One region of the Nocardiopsis sp. RV163 genome, then DNA from elsewhere that is predicted to be linked to it. Evidence: predicted binding sites of a transcription regulator. Region 1 holds the regulator's gene; the other holds the start of a gene.
The links. Region 1 encodes HrcA, which represses chaperone genes, less so after heat shock. Its sites were predicted from a motif close to TTGGCACTCTCNNNNNGAGAGTGCCAA; they were not measured.
Positions count from the first base shown of each region.

Region 1 (7,345 bases):
GGCGACGAGGACTGGCGCGCCTCCCTGGAGGCCGCGGTCTCCGCCGGACCCGACCACGTCTCGGCCTACTCGCTCATCGTCGAGGAGGGCACCCGCCTGGCCGCCCGCGTGCGCCGGGGCGAACTCGCCGAGCCCGACGACGACACGATGGCCGACCGCTACCTCATGGCCGAGGAGGTCCTCACCGCGGCCGGGTTCAGCGCCTACGAGGTGTCCAACTGGGCGCGCACCGAGCAGGGCCGCAGCAGGCACAACCTCCTGTACTGGACCGGCGGCCACTGGTGGGGGGTGGGCCCCGGCGCGCACAGCCACGTGGGCGGCACCCGCTGGTGGAACGTCAAGCACCCGGCCGCCTACGCCGCCCGCCTGGCCGCCGGGCACAGCCCCGGCCTGGCCCGCGAGGTGCTCACCGAGGAGGAGCGCCGCTTCGAGCGCGTCCTGCTGGAGCTGCGCGTGGAGGGCGGGTGCCCCCTGGACCTGCTCGAACCGCACGGCCGCGACGCGGCCGAGCGGGCCGTCGCCGAGGGCCTGCTCGACGCGGACGCCCACGAGGGGGGTCGCGCGGCCCTCACCCTGCGCGGGCGCCTGCTCGCCGACGCCGTGGTGCGCGACCTCACCTGAGCCCTTCCGGCAGGGGACTGACACGACGCGGGGGCCCGGCCGTCGGCCGGACCCCCGCGTTCGCCGAAGCGCCGGACTACTTGATCCAGCTGACGTTGAACGGGTAGCGGTACCACTCGCCCCGGTTGGCGGCCACACCGCCGATGATGCCGAGGGCGACGGCCGCGATCCAGCAGACGAACCAGGTCAGGAAACCGATGATGACGATCATCAGGACGCTGGAGACCAGGTAGCCGATCAGGATCAGGATCTGGAAGTTCAGCGCCTGCGCGGCCTGGTCGCGGACGAAGGGCGACTCGTCCTTCTTGACGAGGAAGATGATCAGCGGCACGAGCCATCCGATGATGCCGCCGCCCACGTGGGCGAACATCGCCATCTGACGCTCGTCGGGGCTGGGCTGGCCGGTCGTGGCCGAGGAGGGGCCGTAGGCGCCTTGCGGGGGCTGGCCGTAACCGCCCTGCTGGTAGTGGGACTGGTAGCCGCCGGTCTGCTCGTACCCGGGTTGGCCGGGGTAGCCGCCGGACTGGCCCGGATACCCGCCGGACTGCTCCTGGTAGCCGGGCTGGCCGGGCGGGGGCGGGTAGCCGCCCTGCTGGTAGCCGGGCTGGCCACCGGTGGGGTAACCGTGCTGGGAGGGGTAACCGCCGGAGTCCTGGCCGGGCTGCTGACCCTGGCCGTAGGGGCCCTCGGAAGGGTTGTTGGGATAGGACATGTTGGGTTCCTTCGTGCGGATGCGCTCGGACTGCGTGCGGGAGCGGATCACTTCAACAGGCGGATGCTCACCGGGTAGCGGTACCACGTCCCCTTGTTGGCGCCGTTGGCGCCCAGGACGCCGAACACGATAGCGACGACCCAGATCAGGGCGACCAGGAGGGATCCGATCCAGGACAGCTCTGGGAAGAAGATACCCAGGCCGATGAAGGCCACCCACGCGAAGAGGTAGGGGATCAGCAGGGTGAGCTGGAAGTTGGCAGCCTCGGACGCGTGGTGGCGCACGAACGGCGACTGGTTGCGCTTGGCGAAGTAGATGGCCAGCGGCGGGATCCAGCCCAGACAGGCGACCACGAAGCCCGACAGGTGGGCGAGCATGGCCACGAGCGTGCTGTTGTCGCCGCCCGGGGCGCCCTGCTGGGGCTGGCCCGGAACACCCGGCTGCCCGTACGCCGCGGGGGCGCCCGGGTAGGGCTGCTGCTGGCCCGGGACGGGCTGGCCGTAGACCCCCTGCTGGGGCTGTCCGTACCCGGGCTGCGGGGCGTAGCCGGGATACGCGCCGGAGGGCTGCCCGTAACCCGGCTGCGCGCCGGAGGGCTGGGCCCCCGGAGCCTGGGCGTAGCCCTGCTGCGCCTGGTCGGGCTGCGGGGCGTAGGGCGACTGCGCGCCCGAGTGCTGGCCGTAACCCGGCTGCGCCCCCGGGACCTGGCCGTAGGCCGCCTGCTGCCCGTAGCCGGGCTGCTCGGGGGCCCCTTCCGGCGGGGCGAAACCGGGCTGCTGCTGTCCGCCCGAGGGCTGTCCGTACTCGCCCTGCTGGCCGTGGGGCTGCTGCCCGTACCCGGGCTGCGGGGCGTAGCCGGGCTGGGCTCCCGAGGCCTGGCCGTACCCGGGCTGGGAGCCGGAGGGCTGACCGTGACCCTGCTCGGCCCCCGGTGCCTGGCCGTAGCCCTGCCGCCCCTGCTCGAACTGCGGGGCGTAGGGCGACTGCGCGCCCGAGTGCTGGCCGTAGGCGGGCTGGCCCTGGCCGGGCTGCGGAGCGTACGGCGACGGCGCACCGGGCGGCGGTGCGAAGTCGGGCTGCGCTCCCGGTGCCTGGCCGTAGCCCTGGTAGCCCTGCTCCGGCTGCGGGGCGTAGGGCGACTGCGCGCCCGAGTGCTGGCCGTGGTCCTGGCCGGGCTGCGGGGCGTAGGGCGACTGCGCCCCGGACTGCTGGCCTGGTTCCGGCTGCGGGGGCTGCTGTCCGTACTCCTGCCGCCCGTCCTGCTCGTGGTCCGGCTGCTGTCCCCGGTGGGGATCCTCCGGGGGCGGGGGGTTCGTCGGGGTCTGGCTCATGCTCTTCCTTGGCTCCGCTGATGAGGTGGAGGTTCCTGTACTACCGTGCTGTACCGACGACCGCGCGGGCCGGAGGCGGGCGACCTCGGCACCGGACACGGGGACCGGAGCCTCGCCCGGGTCAAATCCTAGGTCCTGCCGCTCCCCCGCACGCGGCGCTGGCTAGGGAGCGTCCGGGTGCGGCCCGGTGACGAAGTCGATCAGCTCCTCCACCCGGCCGAGCAGAGCCGGCTCCAGATCAGCATAGGTACGGACCGACCCCAGGATCCGGCGCCACGCCTCCCCCGTCTCCATCCGCCAGCCCAGGGCGCTCACGACCCCCTCCTTCCAGGGGACGCCGCGCGGCACCTCGGGCCAGGCCCCGATCCCCACCGAACCCGGCCGGACCGCCTGCCAGACGTCTACGTAGGGATGCCCGGCCACCAGCACGTGCTCGCCGCGCACCCGCTCGGCGATCCGCGTCTCCTTGGAACCCGGTACCAGGTGGTCCACCAGGACGCCCAGCCTCCTGCCGGGCCCGGGTGAGAACTCCGCCACGATCGAGGGCAGGTCGTCGACCCCCTCCAGGAACTCGACGGCCACCCCCTCCACACGCAGGTCGTGGCCCCAGACCTTCTCCACCAGTTCGGCGTCGTGGACGCCCTCCACGTAGATCCGGCTCTCCCGGGCCGTGCGCGCCCGCGCGCCCGGCACCGCCACCGACCCGGAGGCGCTGCGCAGCGGCCCCCGCGCCGCCGGGGCGGGGCGCACCAGGGTCACCGGCTCGCCGTCGACCAGGAACGCGGCCGGGGCGAGGTCGAACACGCGGCGGCGGCCGTGCCGGTCCTCCAGCGTGACGGCGGCCTTGTCCCAGTCCACGACAGCCCCGCAGAACGCCTCCCCGGCGTCCTCGACGACCAGTTCCCGTTCCAGGGGCACCTCGCGGACCGCCTTCTTCTCCGGGCGGCGCCAGTCCCCGGCGAGCACGTCGCGGCCGTAACGGCCGGTTCCCTTGGTAGCCACGGTCGTGCAGTCTACTGGTGGTGCCCGCCGGCGCCCCGTCGGCCGCGACGCGCGCCTCGGGACCGGCGGGAACAGGGGCGACACCGCCGCGCCGGCGCCCGGCCGACCGCGGGGAACCGTCAGGGTTTGCGGCCGGGCATAGACTTAGCACTGAGGACCATGGAGTGCCAGGAGGTGGCGAGTGCTGGATGAGCGCAAGCTCGCGGTCCTGCGTGCCGTCGTCGAGGACTTCGTCAACACCAACGAGCCCGTGGGTTCCAAGGCCCTGGCCGACCGGCACCGGCTCGGCGTCTCCCCGGCGACCATCCGCAACGACATGGTCGCCCTCGAGGAGGACGGCTACATCGCGCAGCCGCACACCAGTGCCGGACGCGTTCCCACGGACAAGGGCTACCGGCTCTTCGTCGACCGGCTCTCCTCGGTCAAACCTCTCTCCAGCGCGGAGCGGCGCGCCATCGAGTCCTTCCTCACCGGCGCCGTGGACCTCGACGAGATCGTCGCCCGGACCGTGCGGCTCCTCGCGCAGCTCACCCGCCAGGTCGCGATCGTCCAGTACCCGTCGCTGACCCGCTCGTCGGTGCAGCACGTGGAACTGGTCCCCCTCGGGGGGCAGCGGATCATGATGGTCGTGATCACCAACACGGGCCGGGTCGAACAGCGCGTCATCGACGGTCTGGGAGAGGTCAACGAGGCCGCCGTCGACGACCTGCGCGCGATGTTGAACCGGGCCATCGCCGGACGCCACCTCGGCGACGTGCCCGACGCGGTGGAGGACCTGCCTCCGCAGGTGCCGCCCGAACACCGCCAGATGGCGGTGTCGGTCCTCTCCGTCCTGCTGGAGAGCCTCGTCGAACGGCACGAGGAGAAGATCGTCCTCGCGGGGACGGCCAACCTCGCCGCCGTCGACTTCGCCGCCAGCCTCAGGGACGTCCTGGAGGCGCTGGAAGAGAACATGGTCCTCATCCGTTTGCTGGGAGAGGCCAAGGACCCGTCGATGCTCACGGTGCGCATCGGCGCGGAGAACTTCCACGAGGGCCTGAGGTCCACCTCCATCGTGTCGGCGGACTACGGTGTGGGAAACCAGTCGCTCGCCAAGATCGGTGTGGTGGGACCCACCCGGATGGACTACCCGGGGACGATGGGAGCAGTACGCGCCGTGGCTCGCTATGTCGGACAGATTTTGGCAGGACAGTAACCCAGTGGCCAGAGACTATTACCAGGTTCTCGGAGTGCGTCGCGACGCGTCCAAGGACGAGATCAAGAAGGCCTACCGGCGGCTCGCGCGCGAACTCCACCCGGACATCAATCCGGACCCCGCAACCCAGGAGCGCTTCAAGGAGGTGACCCAGGCCTACGAGGTCCTCTCCGACGAGAACAAGCGCCGGATGTTCGACATGGGCCAGGACCCCTACGCGCCCGGCGGCGGCGGGGCCGGGGGCTTCGGCGGTGCGGGCGGGTTCGCCTTCGACGACATCATGAACGCCTTCTTCGGCGGCGGTCAGCCCGGCGGGCGCGGCCCCCGGGAGCGGGTCCGCCGCGGGCGCAGCATCAAGATCCGCGTCGAACTCGACCTTGTGGAGACCGCGTTCGGGGTCAGCAAGGAGATCACCTTCCCCACCGCCATCCTGTGCGAGACCTGCCAGGGAGAGGGGACGGCGGCCGGTTCGCACCGCACCACCTGTGATATGTGCCACGGGCAGGGCGAGGTCTCCCAGGTCACCCGGTCCTTCCTCGGCCAGGTCATGACCTCCCGTCCCTGCCCCCAGTGCTCGGGCCAGGGCTCGGTCATCACCAACCCCTGCGGCGACTGCGCGGGCGAGGGCCGGGTGCGCGAGAAGGTCACCCGCACCGTCAAGATCCCCGCGGGCGTCGACGACGGCACACGCATCCAGCTCGCCGGGGAGGGCGAGGTCGGCCCCAACGGCGGACCGCGCGGCGACATCATCCTGGAGATCATCCAGCGCCCGCACCCCACCTTCGAACGCCGCGGCGACGACCTGCACTGCACGGTGACCGTCCCCATGACGGCCGCCGCGCTGGGCGCCTCCTTCGCCTTCGACACCCTCGACGGCACCGAGAACATCGACCTGCGCCCGGGCACCAACTCCGGCCACGTCATCACCCTCCCCAACAAGGGGGTCAGCCACCTCGACGGCGGCGGCCGGGGCGACCTGCGCATCCGCGTGGACGTGGAGACCCCGAGCAGGCTGGACGAGGAGCAGGAGGCCCTCCTGCGCAAGTTCGCCGAACTGCGCGGCGAGGACCAGACCCCGGGACGCTTCAGTCCCGGACACGGCGGGTTCTTCTCCAAGATCCGCGACGCCTTCGGCGCCAAGTGACACCGCCGGTCTTCCTGGTCGAGGCCGCCGACCTGGCGGCCGACCGGGTGACGGTGGACGGCGCCGAGGGCCGCCACGCCGCCGTGGTGCGCCGCATCCGGGAGGGCGAGACCGTCGACCTCTCCGACGGACGCGGTCTGCGCGCCCGCTGCACGGTGACCGCTGTGGGGCGGGACCACATCGTCTGCGCGGTGGTGGAGCGCCGGGAGGAACCGGCGCCCCGCCCCCGCCTGACGGTGGTCCAGGCACTGCCCAAGGGCGATCGGGGCGAACTGGCCGTGGAGATGATGACCGAGGCCGGAGCGGACGCGGTCGTGCCCTGGGCGGCGGAGCGCTGCGTCACCCGCTGGAAGGGCGACCGCGCCGCCAAGGCACTGGCCAAGTGGCGTGCCACCGCACGCGAGGCGGCCAAGCAGGCCCGGCGCGCGCGGCTGCCCGAGGTCGCCGACCTCGCCGACCGGGCCGCCGTGGTCGGCCTCCTGGCGGGGGCGGACCTGGGCGTCGTGCTGCACGAGGACGGCGCCAGCCGTCTGTCGCAGCTGGAGCTGCCCGCCGGACAGGGCACCGGTGTCGTCGTGGTGGTCGGTCCCGAGGGCGGCTTCTCCGACGCCGAGCTGGAGGCGTTCGACGCCGCGGGCGCGGTCCGGTCTCTGCTGGGACCGAGCGTGCTGCGCACCTCCACCGCCGGGGTCGCCGCCCTGTCGGTGCTCCAGTCCCGAACCGGCCGCTGGTAGGGGCCCGCCGACCCCGGGCACGCGAGAGGCGCCCGGACACGTCCGGGCGCCTCTCGCGTGCCCCTGCGGACGACTCCCACCGAGGGTGGCGGGCCGCCTGGGAGGGGGCGTGTCAGCTTCCGGGAGCCGTCTTGGCGCCGCCGTCGCCCCCGGTGGCGCCGGTGCCGCCCGTGCCGGTTCCGTCGCCTCCGGTCCCGCCGCCCTCTCCGCCGGTGCCGTCACTGCCGCCGGAGGGCTCCTCCCCGCCGGTTCCGCCGCCGCTGTCGCCGCCGCCCTCCTCACCGGTGGACCCGTCGCCGGCGCCGCTGCTGGGCTCGTCGCTGGGCTCGCAGTCCTCCTCGGAGGCGGCCTGCTCGTCCTGCTCCTCCTGGGAGCTGGACGGGGTCGGGGAGGCGGGCTCCTCGGGGGGCGGACACGTGGCGGCGGCCGTCACGCCCTCCTCGGAGGGAGCGGGCTCCTCCTCGTGGTCCTCCGCCGTGGGAGAGGAGGCCGGGTCGCGCGGAGGCTCCTCCTCCTGCTGGGTGGTGCCGTCCACGGAGCCGGTGGAGGGATCGGGAGCGGCCACACCGCCGCCCCCGCCCTCCTCCTCGGCGGGCGCGCCCTCGC
Region 1 is NZ_LEKI01000079.1:707-8,051, forward strand. It holds gene hemW (radical SAM family heme chaperone HemW) at 1-621, shown strand, start outside; gene ABD54_RS15130 (DUF4870 domain-containing protein) at 698-1,333, opposite strand; gene ABD54_RS29540 (DUF4870 domain-containing protein) at 1,381-1,710, opposite strand; gene ABD54_RS15140 (DUF3097 domain-containing protein) at 2,827-3,666, opposite strand; gene hrcA (heat-inducible transcriptional repressor HrcA) at 3,848-4,861, shown strand; gene dnaJ (molecular chaperone DnaJ) at 4,866-6,005, shown strand; gene ABD54_RS15155 (16S rRNA (uracil(1498)-N(3))-methyltransferase) at 6,002-6,739, shown strand; gene ABD54_RS15160 (hypothetical protein) at 6,852-7,345, opposite strand, start outside.

Region 2 (7,345 bases), on a different contig from region 1:
GCGGTCCACCACCTCGTGCTCACCGGCGCGCGGGACTCCGTGGTCGGCGGCCGGGTCCGGCGGACGGTGGCCGCGCTGGTCGCGGGTTTCACGGAGGCGGCCGACCGCCGGTAGCCGCCTGCGGGAGCCGTGACGGGCCCCGGAAAGCACCGCGGGCTGCTGCGAGCCGGTCGAAGACCGGCGAACAGCAGCCCGCGCTATGCGGCCCCGGCAGGATTCGAACCTGCGGCACCCGCTTTAGGAGAGCGGTGCTCTATCCCCTGAGCTACGGAGCCATGGGTCCGGCACGGGTATGTCTTACCCCGTCACCGGACCAAGCCTAACCCAGGATGGACGTGGATGGGGTGTCGGTCCGTCTCCGGCGGGGACGGTTGGGGGACTCTGCGTGCATGGCGGAGTACGCTGACCTACGATTGGTTGTCCTGGTGCGGTGTGACGTTGTTCATGGCGCATGTCGTGTTATGGCCGCATATGTACCATCGATAACGATGGGGGAGCGGGCTCGGCGTTGACCGGCCCGGCGGTGACCAGGTGTTTCACCGAAGCCCGGAGCAGAGGGCGACGGGGCGGGGTGGGGCCCGTCCGCGACCCGCTCCGTCCGGTGGGCCGATCTCGCGTGGCCGCATGTGGACATGTAGTACGTTGCCTTGCGGTCACGGGTAGGTGTTCGAGGAAAAGCAGCCGGAGGATCATTCGTGCCGTTCACTTCTGATGCGGCGCGGCGCAGGTCCCGCGTACCGGGCGGCGGGGCGCTCACCGCCTTCGCCCTGGCCTACCGGGTCCGCTTCGCACAGGCGCTGACGCTCACGCTCGTCACCGCGCTCCTCGTGGCGCCGGTGCCCGTCGGCGTGCTGGAGCCCGCCGAGGCGAGCCTGGAGGAGTTCCGCGAGAGGGCCGAGACCGCCTCCCAGGAGCTGGAGGAGGCCAACCAGGACCTCGTCGACCGCCAGGAGGCGTTGGAGGACGCCCAGACCGAGCTGGTCCAGACGATCTACGACCTCCAGCAGACCGAACTCGAACTCAACGAGATGCGCGAACCGCTGGCCCAGTTGGCCAGCACGCTGTACAAGCAGCCCGACGGCGGCATGCTCGCCGTCCTGGCCTCGGGGTCGCTCACCGAGGACCTGCAGACCCAGTCCTACGCGGCGAAGATCTCCGAGGACAACCAGGCGCTCATCCAGGACGCCACCGACCTGCGCGAGGAGCAGGTCGAGCTGGCGAGCCAGGCACAGGAGCTGCAGACCACCACCCAGCTCGAACAGGTCGAGCTGGCAGCGGACATCGAGGCCCTGCGCGAGCGCTCCGAGCAGACCACGAACGAGCTGGTGCAGGAGCTGGAGGACCGCGGCATCGACCCCGAGGCCTACATGGCCGCCGGGGACTGCGACCCGGACGCGGCCGCCAACGCCCAGGGGGCGGCCAACGGCCTGCTCCCGGCCAACTCCCTGTGCGACCTCTACGACGACAAGAAGCTGCGAGCCGACGCGGCCGTGGACTTCCTCCAGCTCAACGCCAGGTACGTGGACGAGTACGGCGAGAACATGTGCATCACCAGCGCCTACCGCGACCTGCCCAACCAGCACCGGGTCTACGGACAGGTCGCGCCGGGCTTCGCGGCCGTCCCCGGCACGAGCAACCACGGCCTGGGCCAGGCGATCGACCTCGGCTGCGGCATCCAGAACTACCGGTCCGACCGCTGGCTCTGGATGGAGGCCAACGGTGCCGACTTCGGCTGGCACCACCCGGCCTGGGCCAAGTCCAGTCCCTTCGAGCCCTGGCACTGGGAGTACACCGGCTGACCTCCGGCCCTTCCGTGGGGCGGTCCCGCACGGGGCCGCCCCACGGCGCGTCCGACCGGCCTCAGGCCGCGGTCTCGGGCACCAACTCGCTGGTGCAGTGGGCGCAGCGCGACGCCTTCTTGCTGATCTCGCTGAAGCAGTGCGGGCACTCGCGGGTGACGGCCTCCTCGGCCTCGACGAAGCGCTCCACCACCTTGGCCACGGGCAGGACCACGAAGAAGTACAGGATCGCTGCGGTGATGAGGAACGAGACCAGCGCGTCGATGAACGCCCCGTACAGGAACCGGCTCCCGTTGATCTCGAAGTAGAGGTCGCTGAAGGTGGGAACCCCGCCGAAGATGCCGATCAGCGGGGTGATGAACCCCTCGGTGAACGCGGTGATGAGGTTGGCGAAGACCGCGCCGATCACGACCGCGACCGCCAACTGCACCAGGTTGCCCTGGAGCAGGAACTTCTTGAAGCCTTGCATGGATACAAGCCCTACATACTCGTGGTGTCCGTACGGGCGCCGGAGCGGGGCCCCTGGCGGGGGCCCGCGGCGCCCGGCCAGCTTTGCCCACTGGAGGTCGCCGGTCAACCGCGGATGGTGATGGACAGCCGCGAGCCGGCCGCGTGGCCGGCCAGGCTCCTGGCCTCGACGGGCGTGGCGGCGACGACGATCAGCGCGCCGCCCTCCCCGCCGACCGGGGACTCCTCCTCCGGCAGGGCCAGGACGGGGCGGTCGCTGACCACCTCCACGGCGGGGCCCGCCCGGGCCGGCGCGAGGTCGCCGCCCCCTCCGGCGGCGAGGACGTCCACCCGGCTGCCGGGGGAGAGCAGGCCCACCGCGCCGGGGTCGGCCACCCGCACCGGGACGGCGACCAGGCCGGGGCCGTAGGCCCGTGCGGGAGGGTCGGCGAGCCGGGCGTCGGTGATCACCTCCCCCCGGCGCACCGGGGCGTTGAGGCGCAGCCCGGCGGTCGCGGTGTCGGCCGCGAGCGCCCCGCCCGGCACGGACCCGGCGGGCAGGTCCCGGGCGGTGAGGTCGCCCTCGGTGAGGTGGTCCGCGGCTCCGAGGTCGCGGGAGGCGACCAGGACACGTGTGACGGGCGCGGGTGGAGGGCGTACGGCCAGGACGGCGCTCAGGAGCGCGGCGGCGGCCAGGAGGGCGGCGACGGCGCGCCGGTGCCGGTCCAGGAGCCGGGTGAGCGCGCGACGGTGCCGGTAGGGGAGGGGTGCGGCGTCGGTCATACCCTCAACGCTAGGCTGCGGAGGTGCCGTTCGGAGGTTGTCCACAGGCCCGATCGCGCGGGCCGCGCACCGGGTCGGACCGCTGAGGGGGCCGGAGGGGGAGGCCCGGGGCCGGACGTGCCGCGTAGCGTTCGCCGGGGCCGGACGTGCCGCGCGCCGCCGAGGGGTCGGCGGCGCGGTGGCGGTCAACGGCCCGGCGGGTCAGCTCGTCGCGGCGGTGGCGCTGGTGCTGGGGGCCTTGCTCGTGGTGCTGCCGCCGGTGTCCGATGAGGAGCTCTTGGCGTCCGAGGAGGCGGAGGAGGAGTCGGTGGAGTCCGAGTTCCCGCTGTCCTTGCTCTCGGAGGAGCCCGAGCCGGTCAGCACGGAGCTGTTGGAGGATTTGCCGCTGTCGGTGCGGTAGAAGCCGGAGCCCTTGAAGACGATGCCCACGGCGGAGTACACCTTGCGCAGGCGGCCCTCGCACTCGGGGCAGACGGTCAGAGCGTCGTCGCTGAAGCTCTGCACGACCTCCATCTGGGCGCCGCACTCGGTGCACGCGTACTGGTACGTAGGCACTGTTCGGGTCCTCCTTGCTGGCACTCTCGCCCGTTGACTGCTAAATAGTACGCGCTCGCCGACCGGAGCCGTGACAGGGCCTCGCCCACGGGGAGCGGCGCGGGGGCGCGAACGGCCGGGCGTCGGGCGCCGCCGGAGCGCGACCGCCAGCGACAACGCCCCCGGGGCCCGGGTTAATCCCGCCCGCGTCTCCAGCCCCCGCGGTCCGGCCGCTCCCGCTCAGCCCCTCCCGCTCAGCCGCTCCCGTTCGGCCGGTCCGCCCGGCCACACGCCCGCGCCGAGGACCCGCACCCCGCCGGACGGGGTGACCACGGCGTCCACCGGCCGGTCGTGCGGCTCGGCGGGCAGGGACTCCACGAACTCCTCGTCGTGGACCAGGGCGATCGCCGGGGCGTGGGGCCCCTTGCGGGCCAGCGCGCGGTCGTAGCACCCGGCGCCGCGCCCCAGGCGCGTCCCCCGCCGGTCCACGGCCAAGGCCGGGCAGACCACGGCGTCGGCCCGGGCCAGCGCGTCTGGCCCGTAACGGCGGCCCACTGGCTCCAGCAGCCCGTGTCCGGCCGGGGCCAGGGAGTCCGGCCCGTCGAAGGCGGCCCAGTCCAGCTCGCCGCCGGGCAGGAACACGGGCAGCAGCACGTAGGAGCCGCGCTTCCACAGCGCCGCCACCAGCTTGCGGGTGTCGGGCTCCCCGCCCACGGAGTAGTAGCAGGCGACCGTCCCGCCCATGGCCAGCCATGGGACGTCCAGCAGCGCGTCGCGGACCGCCGACCCGGCCCGGGCGCGCTCCTCGGGGCCCCGGGCGCGCCGCCGCTCCAGGAAACCCCTCCGCAACCCGGCCTTGGCCCCACGCGGTTCGCTCTCACCCATGGCCCCAGTCTGGCACCGCACCGAACCGGCCGGTTGCCCCGCGCGGTGAACACGCGGTGGCGGGCCGCCCTCCGCGGCCCGAAACGATCCGTACTTCTTGGCGCCCCCCTGTGTGTGGAGGCGCGGAGACGGCCGACCGCTGGCCTAAAGTGCCGACATGAACGACTCCACCGACCAGAAGCGGCCCTCCGGTTCCGTGTCCGTCACGAAGGCGGTCGTACCCGCCGCGGGCCTGGGCACGCGTTTCCTGCCCGCGACCAAGGCCACGCCCAAGGAGATGCTGCCGATCGTGGACAAGCCCGCGATCCAGTACGTCGTGGAGGAGGCGGTGGCCGCCTCCCTCCAGGACGTACTGATGATCACGGGCCGCAGCAAGCGCTCCATCGAGGACCACTTCGACCGGGCCTACGAGTTGGAGGAGGCGCTGGAGGCCAAGGGCGACGACGCCCGGCTGCGCTCGGTGCGCGAGTCCAGCGACCTCGCCCAGGTGCACTACGTCCGCCAGGGCGAGCCGCGCGGCCTGGGCCACGCGGTGCTGTGCGCGGAGGCGCATGTGGGCGACAACCCCTTCGCCGTCCTGCTGGGCGACGACCTGATCGAGTCCGCCGACCTGCTGCGCCGCATGATCGAGGTGCGCGAGCGCCACGGCGGCAGCGTCGTCGCCCTCATGGAGGTCGAGCCCGAGCAGGTGTCCCTCTACGGGTGCGCGGGCATCGAACCCACCGACGAGGAAGACGTCGTCACCGTCACCGACCTGGTCGAGAAGCCCGCTCCCGAGCAGGCGCCGAGCCGCTGGGCGATCATCGGCCGCTACGTCTGCGACCCGGCGGTATTCCCCGTCCTGCACGAGACCCCGCCCGGCCGGGGCGGCGAGATCCAACTGACCGACGCCCTGCGCGAGCTGGCCCGGCGCAAGCCCGAGGACGGCGGCACGGTGCACGGCGTCCTCTTCCGCGGCCGCCGCTACGACACCGGCAACAAGGCCGACTACATCCGCACGGTCGTGGACTTCGCCTGCCGCCGCCCCGACCTCGCCGACGAACTGCTGCCCTGGCTGCGCGACTTCGTCGACCGCGCGCGGGCCCAGCGCCCCTGATCGGGGACCCCGGGCGCCCCGGCCGTGGCCCGGCGCGCCGCATACGGGGCCGGACACGGCAAGAATGGGGCGTGAGCCGTCTCCTGAGGGAGGGGAGGCGGGGCCACCACAGGAACCGCGAACCGGGAGGAACCCCGTGAAGAGCGTCGAACAGCACGTCGCCGACGTCCTGGCACTGATCCCCGACCCCGTGCCGACCGAGCTGGACCTGCTCCAGGCACACGGCACCGTGCTGGCCGAGGCCGTCACCTCGCCGGTGTCGCTGCCGGGGTTCGACAACTCGTCCATGGACGGGTACGCGGTGCGCGCCGCGGACCTGGAGTCGGCCTCGCCGGACAACCCCGTGCGGCTGCCGGTCGTGGCCGACATCCCGGCGGGGGACCCCTCGCCGACGGCGGTCCTGCCGGGCAGGTCCGCCCGGATCATGACCGGCGCGCCCATGCCCTCGGGGGCGGACGCGGTGGTCCCGGTCGAGTGGACCGACGGCGGCACGGCCAGCGTGGCCTTCGACCGGCCGGTGAAGGAGGGCAACGCCGTGCGCCGCGCGGGGGACGACGTCACCGCTGGCGCCACCGTGCTGCGGCCCGGCGTGCGAGTCGGCCCGGGGGAGATGGGCGTCCTGGCGGCCGTCGGTCGCCGCTCGGTGCCGGTCTACGCCCGCCCCCGCGTGATGGTGCTCTCCACCGGCGAGGAGCTGGTCGAGCCCGGGCGCCCACTCGGCCCCGGCCAGATCTGGGAGTCCAACAGCTTCATGATCGCCGCCGCCGCGCGCGACGCCGGGTGCGAGGTGCACCGCCACGGGTTCGTGGGCGACCACCCCCAGACGGTGCGCGACACGCTGGACGACCTGCTGGTGCGCGCCGACGTCGTGGTGACCACGGGCGGCGTGAGCATGGGCGCCCACGACGTGGTCAAGGAGGTGCTCGTCCGCGAGGGCACCGTGGAGTTCGTCCAGGTGGCGATGCAGCCGGGCAAGCCCCAGGGCTTCGGCGTCATCGGCCCGGACCGGACCCCCATCATCACGCTGCCCGGCAACCCGGTGAGCGCCTTCGTGTCCTTCCAGGTCTTCGTCCGGCCCGCGCTGCGCCGCCTGCGCGGGCTCGACCCCCGGCCGCTGCCGAGCATGCGCGCCCTGCTCACCTCGCCGGTCACCTCCCCGCCCGGGCGCCGCTCCTTCCTGCGCGCGGTGCTGGAGGAGTCCCCCTACGGTCGCGACGCCGAGCCCACGGTGTCCCCGGCGTCGCACCAGGGCTCGCACCAACTGTCCGCCCTGGCCGGGGCCAACGCGCTCGTGGTCGTGCCCGAGGAGGTGACCGAACTGGCCGCGGGCAGCCGCGTCCAGGTGGTGCGCCTGCCCGAACCGGCCTGAGCCGTCCCCGCCCGGGGCCGCGGACCCGTGGACCGGGGGCCCCGGGAGTGCCGTACGGTCGTGGTGGCGCGCTCCGGCGCGCCCGGACGAGGCCGACCGGCCGCGTCCCGCGTTCCGAGCGGAGGAGTTGGCGGGCCCATGACCGACACCCCACGGCGGGAGGGGGCCGACCACCCCTCAGGGTTCACCCACCTGGACGGATCCGGCGCCGCCCGCATGGTCGACGTCTCGCAGAAGTCGGTGAGCGCGCGCACCGCCACCGCTTCGGGCCGGGTGCTGCTCGGCCCCGAGGCCGTCGCCGCCCTGCGCGGGGGAGAGGTGCCCAAGGGCGACGCCCTGGCCGTCGCCCGGATCGCCGGGATCCAGGCTGCCAAGCGCACCCCCGACCTGGTGCCCCTTTGCCACCCCATCGCGGTGCACGGGGTGGACGTG
Region 2 is NZ_LEKI01000087.1:10,993-18,337, reverse strand. It holds gene ABD54_RS16105 (hypothetical protein) at 1-114, shown strand, start outside; tRNA gene ABD54_RS16100 (tRNA-Arg) at 203-275, opposite strand; gene ABD54_RS16095 (M15 family metallopeptidase) at 696-1,799, shown strand; gene mscL (large conductance mechanosensitive channel protein MscL) at 1,861-2,268, opposite strand; gene ABD54_RS16085 (SAF domain-containing protein) at 2,373-3,029, opposite strand; gene ABD54_RS16080 (FmdB family zinc ribbon protein) at 3,231-3,584, opposite strand; gene ABD54_RS16075 (5-formyltetrahydrofolate cyclo-ligase) at 3,804-4,448, opposite strand; gene galU (UTP--glucose-1-phosphate uridylyltransferase GalU) at 4,606-5,544, shown strand; gene glp (gephyrin-like molybdotransferase Glp) at 5,681-6,913, shown strand; gene moaC (cyclic pyranopterin monophosphate synthase MoaC) at 7,052-7,345, shown strand, end outside.
Region 2: the regulator HrcA is predicted to act here: its motif matches at 3,602-3,628, upstream of ABD54_RS16080 (FmdB family zinc ribbon protein).